3 regions of the Mesorhizobium sp. CNPSo 4671 genome follow, and region 3 is predicted to be linked to each of the others. Evidence: predicted binding sites of a transcription regulator. Region 3 holds the regulator's gene; each other region holds the start of a gene.

The links. Region 3 encodes PhoB, which activates phosphate uptake and scavenging genes when phosphate is short. Its sites were predicted from a motif close to TGTCATNNANCTGTCAT; they were not measured.
Region 1: a site for PhoB is predicted at 1,620-1,636, ahead of AC04SF_RS06045 (alpha-D-ribose 1-methylphosphonate 5-triphosphate diphosphatase). Genes of this name have one in related genera too.
Region 2: a site for PhoB is predicted at 2,388-2,404, ahead of ppk2 (polyphosphate kinase 2). Genes of this name have one in related genera too.

The regions. Positions count from the first base shown of each region.
Region 1 covers NZ_JBWLUW010000002.1:345,635-351,056, reverse strand. Annotated here, with positions in the region: gene AC04SF_RS06055 (GMC family oxidoreductase) at 1-588, shown strand, start outside; gene AC04SF_RS06050 (PfkB family carbohydrate kinase) at 687-1,595, shown strand; gene AC04SF_RS06045 (alpha-D-ribose 1-methylphosphonate 5-triphosphate diphosphatase) at 1,820-3,046, shown strand; gene AC04SF_RS06040 (hypothetical protein) at 3,180-3,380, opposite strand; gene AC04SF_RS06035 (sugar ABC transporter substrate-binding protein) at 4,082-5,071, shown strand; gene AC04SF_RS06030 (ABC transporter permease) at 5,068-5,422, shown strand, end outside.
Region 2 covers NZ_JBWLUW010000009.1:243,199-248,620, reverse strand. Annotated here, with positions in the region: gene AC04SF_RS25030 (glycosyl transferase family 90) at 1-50, shown strand, start outside; gene AC04SF_RS25025 (glycosyl transferase family 90) at 199-1,170, shown strand; gene AC04SF_RS25020 (aldo/keto reductase) at 1,189-2,232, opposite strand; gene ppk2 (polyphosphate kinase 2) at 2,511-3,431, shown strand; gene AC04SF_RS25010 (dihydrofolate reductase family protein) at 3,476-4,123, opposite strand; gene AC04SF_RS25005 (polyhydroxyalkanoate depolymerase) at 4,436-5,422, opposite strand, start outside.
Region 3 covers NZ_JBWLUW010000007.1:319,410-324,831, reverse strand. Annotated here, with positions in the region: gene AC04SF_RS21435 (sugar ABC transporter permease) at 1-310, opposite strand, end outside; gene xylF (D-xylose ABC transporter substrate-binding protein) at 456-1,496, opposite strand; gene AC04SF_RS21425 (ROK family protein) at 1,760-3,007, shown strand; gene phoB (phosphate regulon transcriptional regulator PhoB) at 3,020-3,709, opposite strand; gene phoU (phosphate signaling complex protein PhoU) at 3,729-4,436, opposite strand; gene pstB (phosphate ABC transporter ATP-binding protein PstB) at 4,462-5,265, opposite strand; gene pstA (phosphate ABC transporter permease PstA) at 5,262-5,422, opposite strand, start outside.

The DNA of each region.
Region 1 (5,422 bases), on a different contig from region 3:
TCCAATGTCGTCGAGAGCGGCGGCTTCTTCGACACCGATGGCGATGGCCGGCCCGATATCCAGTTCCACGTCCTGCCGGTGATGATCGAAAGCGCAGAACACGGCTCGATCGAACGCCACGGCATGGAGCTCAACCCGTGTGTGCTGCGGCCAAAATCGCGCGGCACCGTCAACCTGCGCTCGCGCGACGCGGCGGACCCGATCCGCTTCACCACCGGCTTCCTGTCCGACGCGGACGATCTTGCCCTGCTGCTCGCCGGCATTAAGATCGCCCGCACCATCCTGCGCCAGCCCGCACTGCGGGCGGTGGTGGCCGAGGAGTTGTCGCCCGGCGAGGCCGCCGACCTTTCCGACCAGGCGATATCGGACCACATCCTCGAACACGCCAAGACCGTCTATCACCCTTGCGGCACCTGCCGCATGGGCAGCGATGACGACGCGGTGGTCGACCCGCAACTGCGCGTGCGCGGCGTCCCGCGCCTGCGCATCTGCGACGCCTCGATCATGCCAAGGCTGATCAGCGGCAACACCAACGCCCCGGTGATCATGATCGCCGACCGCTGCGCCGATTTTATTCTCGGCGGGTAAAGCGACTGCTCAATCCTTGGCGTTCCCCGCCTGCGCCAGAACGCCGAGCAACTGGCCGTATTGTCGATCGAAAACAGCACACGCCCGCTGACGCTCCGATGGCCGCCAGCCTGCTGTCCCTGGTGCCGGTCATAGTGCTAAGCCTGCTCACGCACCGCTTCATCGTCGATGCGCCGCGCGAAAAAGCAGGGACCATGTGCACAGTCATCGTTGTCGGCCACATCAACTACGACCAGGTCTGGTCGCTGTCCTCGCCCCTCGCCTCTGGCGCGCGCATCGTCTATTCCAGCCGCAGCGTCCGGCTCGGCGGTGGCGGCTTCCACACAGGCACCCATCTGGCGAAGCTCGGCAACCATGTCCGGCTGATCAGCAATCTGATGGACGACGAATATGGCCGGGCAGCGCTCGCCACATTGCAGGCGAGCGGCATCGATACCGGCTACGTCACCCTATGGGCCGGGGAAACCCGGTTCACCGAAATCCTGCTCGAGCCGAATGGCGAGCGCACCATTTTGAACCCCGGCGGCCAGATGCGCCCGCCCTTCGCCGCACCGGAACCTGTCAGCGGCGACGCCGCCTATCTCAACGCCCTGATGCTCGATGCCGGCCTCGTTGCCTCGCTGCGGACGATCCCGCTTGTCATTTCGCAATTTCCGCTGCGCAGCGCCTCGCCGCGCCCGGCCGACATCGTTATCGGATCGCGCGCCGATTTTCCCGGCGAGGACACGCGAGCGATCTGGGAGCGAGCTTCACTCATTGCCGGGCCTCGCCTGAGCACGCTGGTGCTGACCGACGGAATGCGGCCGATCTCGCTCTATGACGGCAAGGCGCTCAACCACGTCACGCCGCTGAAGCAGGTTTCCGTACCCGACACGATCGGCGCCGGCGACTGTTTTACCGGGGTTTTCCTGCATGGCCTGCTGCAGGGGCTGAGCCTTGAGCTTTCCGCCGAACAGGCCAGCCAGCAAACCGCCGAATGGCTGTCACAACGATCCCGTGCCGGCTGAGGCAGGCGGTCCGGCAAGGCCGGCCTTCATGAAAATGTCATAAAAATCAAATGGAAACCGGCATTCGGGTGAACTAGAAAACATGTCCTGGAGAGATCGTGACCGGGGCGGCGGCAAGCCGGCGCAATCGTCGCCATGGTCGGTGTCCTCCGTCACCCATGATGTCGCCGACCTTGTCGCCCGTAAAATCCATGCTGAAACCGCTTCCTTGCAAGAGACATGACATGTGGCTGAGTGATTTCGAAATCGTCCTGCGCGACCGCGTCATCCCAAGCGGCGCGATCAGGATCGAAAACGGCAGGATCGCCGATATCCGCGAGAAGCCGGTCGAGCATGCCGACATAGAGGGTGGCGGCCGCCTGCTGCTGCCCGGCTTCATCGACATGCATGGCGACATGGTCGAGAAGGAAGTCGAACCGCGCATCGGCGTCCACGTTCCGATGCCGATCGGCGTTGCCGAACTGGACAAGAAGCTCGCCTCCTGCGGCGTCACCACCGCCTATGCCGCGCTCTCCTTCATCGGCGCCAGCGTCACCAGCGGCGTGCTGCGCTCGGAAGATCACACATCAGCAATCATCGACACCATCGCCGGGATGAAGGACGACCTCCTGGTCGACCATCGCATCCACGCCCGCTTCGAAGTGACCTTCACCCCGGCTATTCCCAGGCTGCAAAAGCTGATGGACGCCGGCAGGCTGCACCTGATTTCACTGATGGATCACACGCCTGGACAGGGGCAATACCGCGACGTCGAACTCTACATCGCCCGGATCGCCAAGGAGCGCGGTATGTCCGTTGCCGCGGCCTCCGAAGTCGTCGGCAAGCGCATGGCCGGCCGCAACGGCCAGGGCGATGTGTTGAACGCGTTGCAGGACCTGTCGGCGCGCGCGCAGGCCGCCGGCGTCGTGCTCGCCTCGCATGACGACGACACGCTGGAAAAGGTGGAACTGGTTCATGGCCTGGGTGCCGCGCTCTCGGAATTCCCGGTAACCCTGGAGGCCGCGCAAGAAGCCCGCAGGCTCGGCATGCGCACCGCCATGGGCGCGCCCAACGCGCTGCGCGGCGAATCCTACTCCGGCAATCTTTCCGCCCGGCAGGCCTATGAGGCCGGACTGCTCGACATGCTGGCCAGCGACTACCACCCGGCCTCGATCCTGCCGGCCGTGCTCGGCCTGGCGGAACTGCGGGGCGATGGCCTCGCGGCGGCGGCGGCACTGACCAGCGGCAATCCGGCCGCAGCCCTGGGGCTCACCGATCGCGGCGCCATCGAGCCGGGGCTTCTGGCCGATCTCGTGGTGGCGGACCGCCATCCCGTGCCACGCGTGCGCGCCACCTTCCGTGCCGGCCGCATGATCTACGGCGATGGCACGCTTGAACTGGCGGGGAAAGCGGAACGCCTTGGCCCCGCAATGGCTGAACAGCTACCAGCTGCCTCCCGGAAAAGCGCGTAGCGCTTTCCCTGGGTAATTGCGTCAAAACAAGGAGACAGAGCTGAAGCGGTTCCAGGAAAAGCGGGTAACGATTTGCCCACAGGAATTGCGTCAAAATGTCAAAACAAAGAGTTAGTGAAAACGGTTAACTGCTCTAAACGTCGAGCACGACCGTCATGCCGCGCACTTCGGCCATTTCCAGCAGCATGTCCTGCAGGGTTTCGACGGCAAGCGCTACACCGGTTGTGGCCACCAGCTCGTTGATACTCTCTTTCATGGAAATGACTGCGACTCCGGTTTTCTCGGAAAGCAGTCGTCCGATTGCTGCGCGGATCTGGGCATTCTGGTCAGGCATGATTCCCCTTTCATGCTGGATGACGATATAAGTTTTCTCCAACGGTATGCTTTTTTCGCAACTTCCGCGAGCTTTAGCCTAGGCTTGCAAGCCGTCTTGGCATGTCTGATCTCTATTATTTGTCTGACAGTTGCTCGGCGACGACAGTGACAGCAGCGCCCGCAGCTTGCCGTCGGCTTCCGTGACCGCAAGCAGACAACGGCACTTGGTGCCGACCGAGCCCCGATGAGGGCCTTGTCTTGCACGGTTACCGGCAATTCCGTGGACGTATCGAAAATGCAGCACCCACCTGCCGGGTCGTTCAAAATCTGAAAACGGTAACGCACGCCCCCATCGCAGGTTGCATAAGGGCGGAAGCTTTTTTGCTGCGGTGAACCGCGGATCGCGCGGCAGGCGGCCCGACAGGACAGCCCATGGCCGCCATGGCACCATCGAAATCGCTGCGCACCATTTTAAATCTTGACGCGTGTCAATTTTTTATAAAACATGCGCAAACGCTGATGGGGCTAGGTCAGCGCTCTGGGAGGAGAAATGCCTGGCATGGAAAAGGTCCCGACCGGGTCCGTTGTCCGCGAGACGTTCGGCGCTCGCTGGGCTGCAGGCTGCGCGGCGTTGCCAAACCCGGCATGGCTCTCGCAGCCACGGACGTCCGTGGGCTTGCCGATGAGACACATCAAACAAACAAGAAGCGGAGGAACAGAATGCGCATCTTCAACGGCCTGACGCTTGGCGTGGGCCTGCTGGCAACCATCGTTTCGGCGCCGTCTTATGCCGAGGACGCGGCCAAGGTCGCGGCCATCGTAAAGGGCCTCGACAACCCCTTCTTCCAGACCATGCAGCAAGGCATCGAGGAGCAGGGCAAGGCCAGCGGCGTCAATGTCAGCGTCCAGGCTGCCGCCAATATGGGCGACGCCACCGGCCAGGCCGACCGCCTGACCGCCATGGCCCTGCAGGATTTCGATTGCTATCTGGTCAACCCGATCAGCGTCTCCAATCTCGTCCAGGCGCTGGTGCCGGTCGCCCAGAAGAAGAAGCCGATCGTCAACATCGATTCGACCATCGACGCCGAACAGGCCAAGGCGGCCGGCTTTGCCGTCTCGACCTATATCGGCACCGATAATGTCGCCGCCGGCGCGCTGGCCGGCGAGGAAATGCTGAAGCTGGTGCCGAAGGGCGGCAAGGTCGCGCTGATCGCCGGTATCGTCGGCGATGTCGGCTCCAACGCCCGCATCAAGGGCTTCAAGCAGGCCGTCGAAGGCAAGCTCGAAGTGGTGGTGATGGTGAGCGCCGACTGGGATCGTGAGAAGGCGTTGACCGCCGCAACCGATATCCTGGCGGCACATCCGGATCTCGCCGGCTTCTTCGCCGCCAACGACATCATGGCGCTCGGCGTCGAACGCGCCGTGCAGACTTCGGGCAAGGACGTCAAGGTGATCGGTCTCGACGGCATCGTCGACGCGCTGAAGTCGATTGCATCAGGCGAGCTCTCCGCCACAGTCGCCCAATATCCCTATGTCGTCGGCGCCATGGGCGTCGAAGCGTGCAAGGCGGCGGTCATGGGCAAGCAACTGCCCGCCAACGTGCCCGCACCGGTGCTCCTGATCAACAAGGCCAATGCCGATGCCTCGCTGAAGAATTTTCCGCGTCCCGGCGGCGATTATCCCGATCCGCTGCGTGAGCTGTTGAAGTGAGCAATTCCACAGACAACGCGCCCGTCGCCCATTCGGCGGGCGCGGCGGAGGAGAGCCGCCCCTCCCTGTCGGCTCTCCTCCTGGATCCTTCCTTCTGGGCCGACTGGGCGTCCGTCGTTGGCCTGGTCGGTCTCGTCATCGTCTTCGGCATCGCCCAGCCGGTCTTTCTCAGTGTCGCCAACCTGCAGGCATTGCTGCTGGCATCGGCGATCCTGGTGGTGCTGTCGATCGGCCAGACCTTCGTCGTCGCCACATCAGGCATCGACCTGTCGCTGGCCGCGGCCGTCATGCTGGGCGCCATCGTGCTTGGCCTCGTCAATGCGGCGGGCTACGGCATCTTCATCGCTAGCG
Region 2 (5,422 bases), on a different contig from region 3:
GCGGCCAGCTCAAACCGGATGCCGAGGTCTGGCGCTATATAACTGGCTAGTTGCCGGTCCCCTCGTCGAAGCGGGTCGTCATGCGCTGGATGACGACGCGGCCGGTGCAATACCTGGCACAACGACGCGCGAGCGTGGCGCGGGAACAAACTCGGCCGTCGCGTGTTTTGGTCGCGTTTGTCCTGATCAACGTGAACCATGGTCAGCCTGAAACGAACGACGCAGAAGGTTTTCTATTATGCGCGAAACGTCATGCGCGATGTCGCCCCCCAGGCACTCTTCCGACGAAGGTTGGCCGGCCGCCTGGAACAGGCCAGGCTCTCGGACGAGGCCGTGCGCCGGCGGTTGAACGACTACAACAAGCTGCAGGCCGCCTTTGCGCCCAGCCCAGATGCTGTGCGCATCGACAACATGCCGTTCGAACCGAGCATGTACTATTACGACCTGAAGGAGTTTGCCCGCTATTTCGACCCGGCATTGCTCCTCGACCTGGAGTTCGGCGACGTCATCGGGGTGCCGAAAGTGCCGACGATCGTCAAGGATCGGCCCATCCGTGACGACAACAGCAACGCGGTCATCCTGAAGTTCAACAAGTTCCGCCACTTCTACATGCCGGCCGACGCAGTCACCTTCGCCGACAAGCTGCCGGCCGTGGTCTGGCGCGGCGATCTCAACAATCCGATCAGGGTGCGGTTTCTGGACGCGGCGCGTGATCTGCCGTTCTGCGATGTCGGTTCACACAAAAGAAGTGCACCGGCCGAGTACGCCAAGCCCTTTCTCAGCATCAGCCAGCACCTGCGCTACCGCTACATCGTCTCGCTCGAGGGCAATGACGTGGCGACCAACCTCAAATGGATCATGAATTCGAACTCGCTCTGCCTGATGCCGCCGCCGACTTACGAAACGTGGTTCGCGGAGAGCCAGCTCGAAGCCAATGTCCACTATGCGCCGCTCGATCCGGATTTCGCTGATCTCGGCGAGAAAGTGCGCTATTTCGAACGGCATCCCGCCGCCGCTGAGCGCATCATCGCCGCGGCCAACGCCTATTGCCGGAAATTTTCCAATGAGCGAGACGAGCAGGCGATCTCCCTGCTCGTGCTCTACAAATATTTCGTGCTCAGCGGCCAGATCGAACCCGATCCCGAACTCTGGCGCTTCATCGAGGGCTAACGCTACTCCGCCTAATGATCAGATGACGCTGCGGTCGAGAACCATGTCGGCGGGGCCGAAGCGATCCCTCGCCGTCAGCTGCTGGTGCCAATAGGGGTAGAGTACGGGCGGTCGGCTGACCGCGTCGAGGCGCCGGCGTTCCTCAGGGTTGAGCCCCAGGCTTGCGGCCGCGAGATTGTCCTTGAGCTGGGCGTCGTTGCGGGCGCCGATCACCAGCGAGGAGACGGCGGGGCGGCCGAGCAGCCAGGCAAGCGCCACCTGTGCTGCCGACACGCCGCGGGCCTTGCCGATCTCGACCAGTACATCGACGATCCGCCAGAGCCGGTCCTCGTCGCGGATCGGCGGTTCCGACCAGCCGGCGAGCTGCCGTGCGGTCGGGCTGTCGCGGTGGTATTTGCCGGACAGCAAGCCGCCGGCGAGCGGGCTCCAGACCAGCACGCCCAACCCCTGGTCGACTGAGATCGGCAGCAACTCGTATTCGGCCTCGCGGGCCTCCAGCGTGTAGTGGATCTGCTGGGTGACGAAGCGCTGCTGGTGACGGCTGTCGCTGATCGAGAGCCCCTTCATCATCTGCCAGCCGGACCAGTTGGAGCAGCCGATATAGCGCACCTTGCCCTGGCTGACCAAAGTGTCGAGCGCGGCGATGGTTTCCTCGACCGGAGTAAGGCCGTCCCACTGGTGGACGAAATAGATGTCGATGACGTCGGTCTTCAGCCGCTTCAGGCTCTTCTCGCATTCGCTGATCAGGTGGTGGCGCGACAGACCTTCGTCGTTGGGCCCGCTGCCGATCCGCATGCGTGCCTTGGACGCGATCAGCACGTCGTTCTTGCGCTTGCCGCCGAGTGCCTCGCCGATGATCTCCTCCGACAGCCCGTTCGAATAGACATTGGCGGTGTCGATGAGGTTGATACCGGCGTCGATGCACATGTCGATCATGCGCTTGGCTTCGGTAAGATCGCTGTTGCCGACCGCAGCGAAGGGCCCGGTGCCGCCGAAAGTCATGGTGCCCAAAGTCAGCGTCGAAACCTTCAGGCCCGAACGGCCAAGGGTGCGGTATTCCATGTCGGTCCTCGCGATTGTGTTGATGGGGGGCGCCGCCCAGGGCGCCCGAATGCGACCAGGCATTTGTAGGACAATTTGGTCGCCTTGTCGCCATGCCAAGACGACGGATCGATCGTACCTCGCGGGATTTGTGGCGGCGGCAATCGCGCTTGGGCTGCAATAAAACCGTCACTGCCTGCCTATATTGAATTCGGCTAAGGTGTTTCCATTCCCGGCCGCAGGCCAGCAGTTTGGGGTGCCGGACATCAACCGACAGGCTTGCAAGCGGAGCGACCGATATGACCGAGCTAAGACAGAATTCTCCCGCGAAAGACTGGCTCGAAGCCGAGCTCGCAGACACGCTCGACGAAGATTACGAACTCGAAATGTCGGAGCCAGCGCTGTCGATGGAAATCGCCAAGATCTACAAGAACGCGCATCCGCCTTCGATCGACCGCATGCAATATTTCCGCGACCTGATCACCTTGCAATCCGAGCTGATCAAGCTGCAGTCCTGGGTCGCCTACCACAAGAAGAAGCTGGTGGTGATTTTTGAGGGCCGCGACTCCGCCGGCAAGGGCGGCGTCATCAAGCGCATCACCCAGCGGCTCAATCCGCGCATCTGCCGCGTCGTGGCGCTGCCGGCGCCGACCGAGCGCGAGAAGTCGCAATGGTATTTCCAGCGCTATGTCCCGCATCTGCCGGCAGGCGGCGAGATCGTGCTGTTCGACCGCTCCTGGTACAACCGCTCCGGCGTCGAGCGGGTGATGGGCTTTGCCGATGCGGGCCAGGTCGAGGAATTTTTCCGCGACGTGCCGGAATTCGAGCGCATGCTGGTGCGCTCGGGCATCACTGTCGTGAAATACTGGTTCTCGATCACCGACGAGGAACAGCAGATGCGCTTCCTGATGCGTATCCATGACCCAATGAAGCAGTGGAAGCTGTCGCCGATGGATCTTCAGTCGCGCGTGCGCTGGGAGCAGTACACCAAGGCCAAGGAAGAAACCTTCGCCCGCACCAACATTCCCGAGGCACCCTGGTTCATCGTTGAGGGTAACGACAAGAAACGGGCACGGCTGAACTGCATCGATCATCTGCTCAAGCAGATGCCGTATGAAGAGGTGCCGCACGAGGAGATCACGCTGCCGGAGCGCGTCTTCAACCCCGAATACGAGCGCCAGACGCTGCCGCGTGAGCTTTACGTGCCGGAGAAGTATTGAGCACTTTTTCTTGCTCCCCGTTTCACGGGGAGAAAGAGCTGTAATTACGTCCGCTTGATCACCACATGCGTGGCAAGTGCCGTCGCCACCTGCTCGGTGCATTGATAGCCAAGCTTCAACATATCCAGGCCGGCGAAAAGGTGCTCGCCCCTGCCAAGCAGCACCGGCGAGATTGCCAGATGCATCTCGTCGATCAGCTTCTCCTGCAGATATTGCCGGATGGTGGCGACGCCGCCGCCGATCCGTACATCCTTGCCGCCGGCCGCCGCCTTCGCCTGTTCAAGCGCCGAATGGATGCCGTCGGTCACAAAATAAAACGTCGTGCCGCCTTCCATCGTGATCGGCGCCCGCTTGTGGTGGGTCAGCACGAACACCGGCACATGGTAGGGTGGGTTGTCGCCCCACCAGCCTTTCCAGCTGTCATCGGGCCATTCGCCGCGGATCGGCCCGAACATGTTGCGGCCAAGGATCCAGGCGCCGACATTTTCGAAACTGCGCGCCGCGAACCCCTCGTTGATATCGGTGGTGCCACCATCTTGCCCGAGCACCATCTTGCGGAAGGTGGGGGTGTCGACAAACCACTTGTGCAAGGATCCCCCACCGATGCCGAGCGGGTTTTGCAGATCCTGATCGGGACCGGCACCATAGCCGTCGAGCGACAGGGTGAAAGCGTTGACGCGCAGCTTGGACATGAAAGCCTCCTCGATAGCCAGTTGTATTTTGCAATTGGTCGTTTCTAGCAAACTGATTGCGAATTGCAAGCAGTATCTTGGTGGTGAACGGAGCGCGTCAACACTTCGCCGCCAGGCGATATCAGGACTGTTTCGTGGCGATCGGTTCGGATGACAATTGGCGGCCGCGGGACGGCCGCGCCGACGAACGGGTCGATGACTTCGACCGTCAGCCGTCCGTCCAGGCCGGGCCTTCATATTGCGGTAGTCCTTGCCGGTGCGGGCTGCCGGCCGCCTGTCAGCGCAAAAAATCGCCGGTTGGCAAATGAAAAGCTATTCCATCGACAGGATGAGATTGCGCACGACGGGATAGATCTCGCGCTCCCAACGCTTGCCGTTGAAGACGCCATAGTGGCCGACATTGGCCTGCAGGTGATGGCGCTTCAGATGCGGGCGCAGCGATCGGCACAATTCATGGGCGGCCGAGGTCTGGCCCAGCGCACAGATGTCGTCACGCCCGCCCTCGACAGTGAGCAGCGCGGTGTTGCGGATCGCGCCCGGATCGACCCGGCTGCCACGGAACGTAAACGCACCGGTGGCCAGTTCTGCCTTGTGGAACACACGGTCGATGGTTTCGATATAGAATTCCTCGGTGAGGTCGAGCACGGCCAGATACTCGTCATAGAAAGTCTTGATCTTCTCGGCCTCGGCGATCTCGCCGGCCACCAGATGGTCATGCAGTTTGCGGTGGGCTTTGGTGTGTCGATCCATGTTCATGGCCATGAAGGCGGCAAGCTGCAGAAAACCTGGATACACCCGGCGTCCGCCGCCGGCATGGCGCCACGGCACACGTGAGATGACGGCGCCTTGAAACCAGGCTAGCGACTTGCTGACGGCGAATTCGTTGACCTTGGTCGGGCTCTCCCGCGGATCGATCGGCCCCGCCATCAGCGTCATCGAGCGCGGTGTCGCCGGGTGCCTGTCCTCGGACATGACCGCGACGGCAGCAAGCGCCTGAACGCAGGGCTGGCAAACCGCCAGTATATGCGCGCCCGGGCCAATCGCCTGCAGGAAGCGGATGATGTAGTCGACATAGTCGTCCACCCCAAAGCGGCCGGCCGCGAGCGGCACGTCGCGAGCATTGGCCCAGTCGGTGATGTAGACCTCATGGTCAGCCAGAAGCGTTTCCACCGTACCGCGAAGCAGCGTCGAGAAATGCCCCGATAGCGGGGCAATCACCATCACCGGGGGCTGGCGTGTATCCATATCCTTGGCGAAGCGCAGAAGCTTGCCAAACGGCAGGTCGAGGGCCGTCTCGAC
Region 3 (5,422 bases):
TCACGCCTTCGACGGATCCGACCGAGAGGTCGATGTTGCGCATGACGATGACCAGCACCATGCCGGTCGCCATGATCGCGACTGAAGAAGTCTGCACCGACAGGTTCCACAGATTGCGCGGCGTCAGGAAAAGCCCACCCGACAGGATGTGGATGCCGACCCAGATGACCAGCAGCGCACCGACCATGCCAAGCATGCGCGTGTCGAGTTCTGTAGCCTTGAGGAACCGTCCAACTGCGCTGAGTTCGGATGCACGCGCCTTGTCCGCCGCCGTGCTGCCGACCGGTTGATTAGAGGTCGTGTCGGTCATGCTATCCTCCCACCGGTTTACCGTCTGGCGCGGATGCCGGAACATGGATGCTATTTGCTTTCCGCAGTCATTTGAAGCGGGAAGCCCCTTGAGAAACGCCGCGGCTTATGGGCCGCGGCGTCGATATCGAACAGTATTGCGCCGTCTAGTTGCAGGCCGCGACGCTGCCGGCGGCGACGCCCGCGCAGACTTCGTCCTTCTTGATCCAGCCGGCGTCGATGACAACGTTGAGATTGTCCTTGGTGATGGCGACCGGGGTCAGGAACAGCGACTTGACGGTGTTGCCGCCAGGCGTCGTGAAGTCCTTTACGCCGGCGATGTCGGTCATCTTCTTGCCGTCGGCCAACTGCGAGGCGATCTCGGCGGCGTTCTTGCCGAGTTCGCGCGCGTCCTTCCACACCGACACGGTCTGGGTGCCGAGCGCGATGCGGTTCAGCGCGGCATGGTCGCCGTCCTGGCCCGACACCGGCACGGTGCCGGCGAGACCTTGCGCCGTCAACGCTGCGACGACGCCGCCGGCGGTACCGTCATTGGCGGCTACCACGGCATCGACCTTGTTGTCGTTGGCGGTCAGGAACTGCTCCATGTTCTTCTGGGCGTTGGCGGGCAGCCAGCCGTCCGTATAGGCCTCACCGACATTCTTGATCTTGCCACTGTCGATGGCCGCCTTGAGCACTTCCATCGAGCCCGAGAACAGGAAGTCGGCATTCGGATCGGAGCCCGAGCCCTTGATGAAGACGTAATTGCCTTCCGGCTTGGCCTTGAACACGGCACCAGCCTGCAGGCGGCCGACTTCCTTGTTGTCGAAGGTCAGGTAGAAGACGTCCTTGTTCTCGATCAGGCGGTCATAGCCGACGACCGGGATGCCTTCGTCCAACGCCTTCTGCACGGCCGGGCCGATGGCCGAGGCGTCCTGCGCCAGGATGATCAGCGAATTGGCACCCTGCGAGATCAGGCTTTCGACATCAGTAAGCTGCTTGCCGGGATTGGACTGCGCGTCGGCGGAAATGTACTTGTCGCCAGCAGCCTCGATCGCCTTCTTCATGGCGGCTTCGTCGGTCTTCCAGCGCTCTTCCTGGAAGTTGGACCACGAAACGCCGATAACCTTGTCCTTCGCCTGCGCGACCGACGCAAGCGTCAGCGACATGGCGACACCCGCCAGGATGGCGGCTGTGAATCCCTTCATGATATTCCTCCCTGCGCCGCGTATGGCGCGACCAAACTGGCCCTAAGGCCGGCACAGAGGCTCTATTTTTTCGAGCCTCGAAAAAACACTGATCCAACACCGGAACGCTGTCAACAACGATTCTGATGGATTTTGATGTCCCCGCGAATTTTTTTCGAGCCTCGGAATAAATAAATGACAGGACGGGCCGCTTCTGCCAGTATTTGACCATGTCGCATGCGGCGTTCGAGGAACCGCGGCGACTGGGGAGGATGTGGGAAAACATGTCGGTCGGAATCCGTCACGACGATCTGCGCCGGCGCAACCGCGCCATGGTGATCGCGGCCGTGCGCCGGGCCGGTCGGCCCTCGCGCACCGAGATCGCCGCGACCACCGGCCTCAGCCATTCGACCATATCGGCGATTTCCTCCGATCTGATCGGTGAAGGCATCCTGGCCGAAGGCAAGCCGAGCGAGGCCGGCTCGCTGAAGCGCGGCAGGCCGCAGGTCGGCCTCGGCCTCAACTCGGAGGCCGCGGCCGTCATGACCGTGGTGCTGTCGCTGAATTTCCTGTCCGTCGCCGTCATCGACTATGCCGGCCAGGTGGTCTCGGAGGAACAGCGCCGGCTGGACACGCTGACCATGTCGCGCGAAGCGCTGATCGGCGAATGCGTCGCCATCGTGCGGCGGCGCCTCGAGGATCCCGATATCGACGTGCGCAGCGTCGCCCGCATCGCACTGGCAATACAGGGCATCACCGACACCGAGGCCCGGGCGATGCTGTGGTCGCCGATCACGCCGCAGACCAACATCGCCTTCGCCGACATACTCGAGGCCGAGTTCGGCATCCCCGCCACCATGGAAAACGACTGCAACATGATGGCGGTGGCGCTGCGCTGGCGCGATCCCGAGCGCTATCGCGACGACTTCATCGCCATCCTGCTTTCGCACGGCATCGGCATGGGCCTGGTGCTGAAGGGCGAGCTGTTCACCGGCACCCATTCCTCGGGCGGCGAGTTCGGTCACATGATCCATCGGCCCGGCGGCGCGCTTTGCCGCTGCGGACGCCGCGGCTGCGTCGAGGCCTATGCCGGCAACTACGCCATCTGGCGCAACGCCAGGCAGCTTGGCGAGGACACCGAGCCGGTCGCCGACGTCAGCGACGCACAGATGCGGGCACTCGCCGCCACCGCACGGGAAAGAGACGGGCCTGAGCGAGAAGCCTATCGCAAGGCCGGCGAGGCATTGGGCTATGGCCTCGGCAGCCTGTTCGCGCTGATCGATCCCGCGCCCGTCGCCATGGTCGGCGTCAGTGCCGCCGCCTTCGACCTGATCGAGCCGGCATTGCGCGAGGCGATCGCGCAGACCGCCGGCGGCCAGCACTCGAAATCGATTTCCTTCGACACCGAACCGAACGAACTGCCGCTGATCCGCGAAGGCTGCGCCATGCGCGCGCTGACCTTCGTCGACCAGGAGATTTTCGCGCCGGGCGTGCAGGCAAGGGCGGGCGGCGTGGGCAAGAACGTGGCCTGAAACCGCTCGCGATCAATCCTCGCGGATCGCGTAGCCCGCGCCGCGAATGGTGCGGATGACGTCGGGCATGCGGCCATTGTTGACCGCCTTGCGCAGGCGGCCGACATGCACGTCGACGGTGCGCTCGTCGATGTAGATCGTCTCGCCCCAGACATTGTCGAGCAGCTGGCTGCGCGAGAACACGCGGCCGGGATGGCGCATCATGAATTCGAGCAGGCGGAACTCGGTCGGCCCAAGCCGTATCTCGCTCTTCTTGCGATAGACCCGGTGCGATTCGCGGTCGAGCACGATGTCGCCGACCTTGAGCACGCTGGACAGCACTTCCGGCTTGGCGCGGCGAAGCAGCGCCTTGACTCTTGCCATGAATTCCGGCGTCGAAAACGGCTTGACCAGATAGTCGTCGGCGCCGGTGGAAAGTCCACGTACACGGTCGCTTTCTTCGCCCCGCGCGGTCAGCATGATGATCGGCAGCCGCTCGGTCTCGGGCCGCATTCGCAGGCGCCGGCAGAGTTCGATGCCGGACACCGCAGGCACCATCCAGTCGAGCACCAGAAGGTCGGGCACGTTCTCCTGGAGCCGGATTTCGGCTTCGTCGCCGCGCGGCACCACCTCGACCTGGTAGCCTTCGGATTCCAGATTGTAGCGGAGCAGCACCCCCAGCGGCTCCTCATCCTCCACCACCATGATGCGTGGCGCGATCATCGACTGGTTACCCCTGCGCTCAGGCTGCCGGCGCTGACATCGCCGTCTCGTCCTGTTTTGGACGATTGGCGGGCAGCTGCGTGCCGGTCAGGACATAGTACGCATTCTCGGCGATGTTGGTCACGTGGTCACCGATGCGTTCGAGATTCTTGGCGCAGAACAACAGATGCGTGCAGGCCGTGATGTTGCGCGGATCCTCCATCATATAGGTCAGCAGTTCACGGAAGACGGAGGTGTATTTGACGTCGATACGTTCGTCGTCGGCGCGCAACTTCGCCAGTGCGGCGGCATCGCGCGCCGCATACTCCTCGATCACGCCCTGCACCTGGATCAGCACCAGCTGCGCCATGGCGTCGATGGAATGCGACAGGTCGCGCGGCGTGGCGCTGAGACCGACGGTGCCGACGCGCTTGGCGATGTTCTTGGCAAGGTCGCCGATGCGTTCGAGGTCGCCGGCCATGCGGATCGAGCCGACTACATGACGCAGATCGTCGGCCATCGGCTGGCGCTTGGCGATCAGCGTGATGGCACGGTCGTCGAGTTCGCGCTGGCGCGCGTCCATGATCGCGTCGTCGGAGACCACGCGCTGGGCCAGCGCATTGTCGGAATTCAGCAGTGCCTTGGTGGCGCCGCCGACCATCGAGCCGGCGAGGTCGCCCATGTCGCTGATCAGCCTGCTGATCTGTCCGAGATCCTCGTCGAAGGCTGCGACTGTGTGTTCGGCCATGATCCTGGTCCTCGTATGCGTGCGATCAGCCGAAGCGGCCGGTGATGTAGTCTTGCGTGCGCTTCTCGCGAGGCGACGTGAAGATCTTCTCGGTTTTGTCGAACTCGACCAGTTCGCCCAGATACATGAAGGCGGTCTGCTTCGACACGCGCGCCGCCTGCTGCATGTTGTGGGTGACGATGACGATCGTGTACTCGGCTTGCAACTCGTCGATCAGCTCCTCGATCTTGGCGGTCGAGAGCGGGTCGAGCGCCGAGGCCGGCTCGTCGAGCAGGATGACTTCCGGCTTCACCGCCACGGTGCGGGCGATGCACAGCCGCTGCTGCTGGCCGCCCGACAGGCTGAGGCCGCTGGCGTTGAGCTTGTCCTTGACCTCGGTCCACAGTGCCGCGCGCTTCAGCGCCTGCTCGACACGGCCGTCCATCTCGGCCTTGCTGATCTTGTCATAGAGCCTGACGCCGAAAGCGATGTTCTCGTAGATCGACATCGGGAACGGCGTCGGCTTCTGGAACACCATGCCGATCTTGGTGCGCAGCAGATTGAGGTCCTGCGAACGGTCGAGAACGTTCTGGCCGTCGAGCAGCACCTGGCCCTCGGCGGTCTGCTTGGGATAGAGCTCATAGATACGGTTGAAGACGCGCAGCAGCGTCGACTTTCCGCAGCCCGAAGGGCCGATGAAGGCGGTGACGCTGCGCTCGGGCAGCGACAGCGTGATATCCTTCAGGGCCTTCGACTGGCCATAGTAGAAGTTGAGGTTCTTGACCTCGATCTTGGCCTTGGCCACCGCCTCGGCGGCGATCGTCATGTCTGGAGACAACATCTGGCTCATTTGTCCTCTCTGCGTCCGGTCAGGCTGCGCGCAAAGATGCTGAGCGCGAGAACCGTCAATGTGATGATGAGTGCACCGGTCCAGGCCAGCTGCTGCCATTCCTCGTAAGGGCTGAGAGCGAACTGGAAGATGGTGACAGGCAGGCTGGCCATCGGCG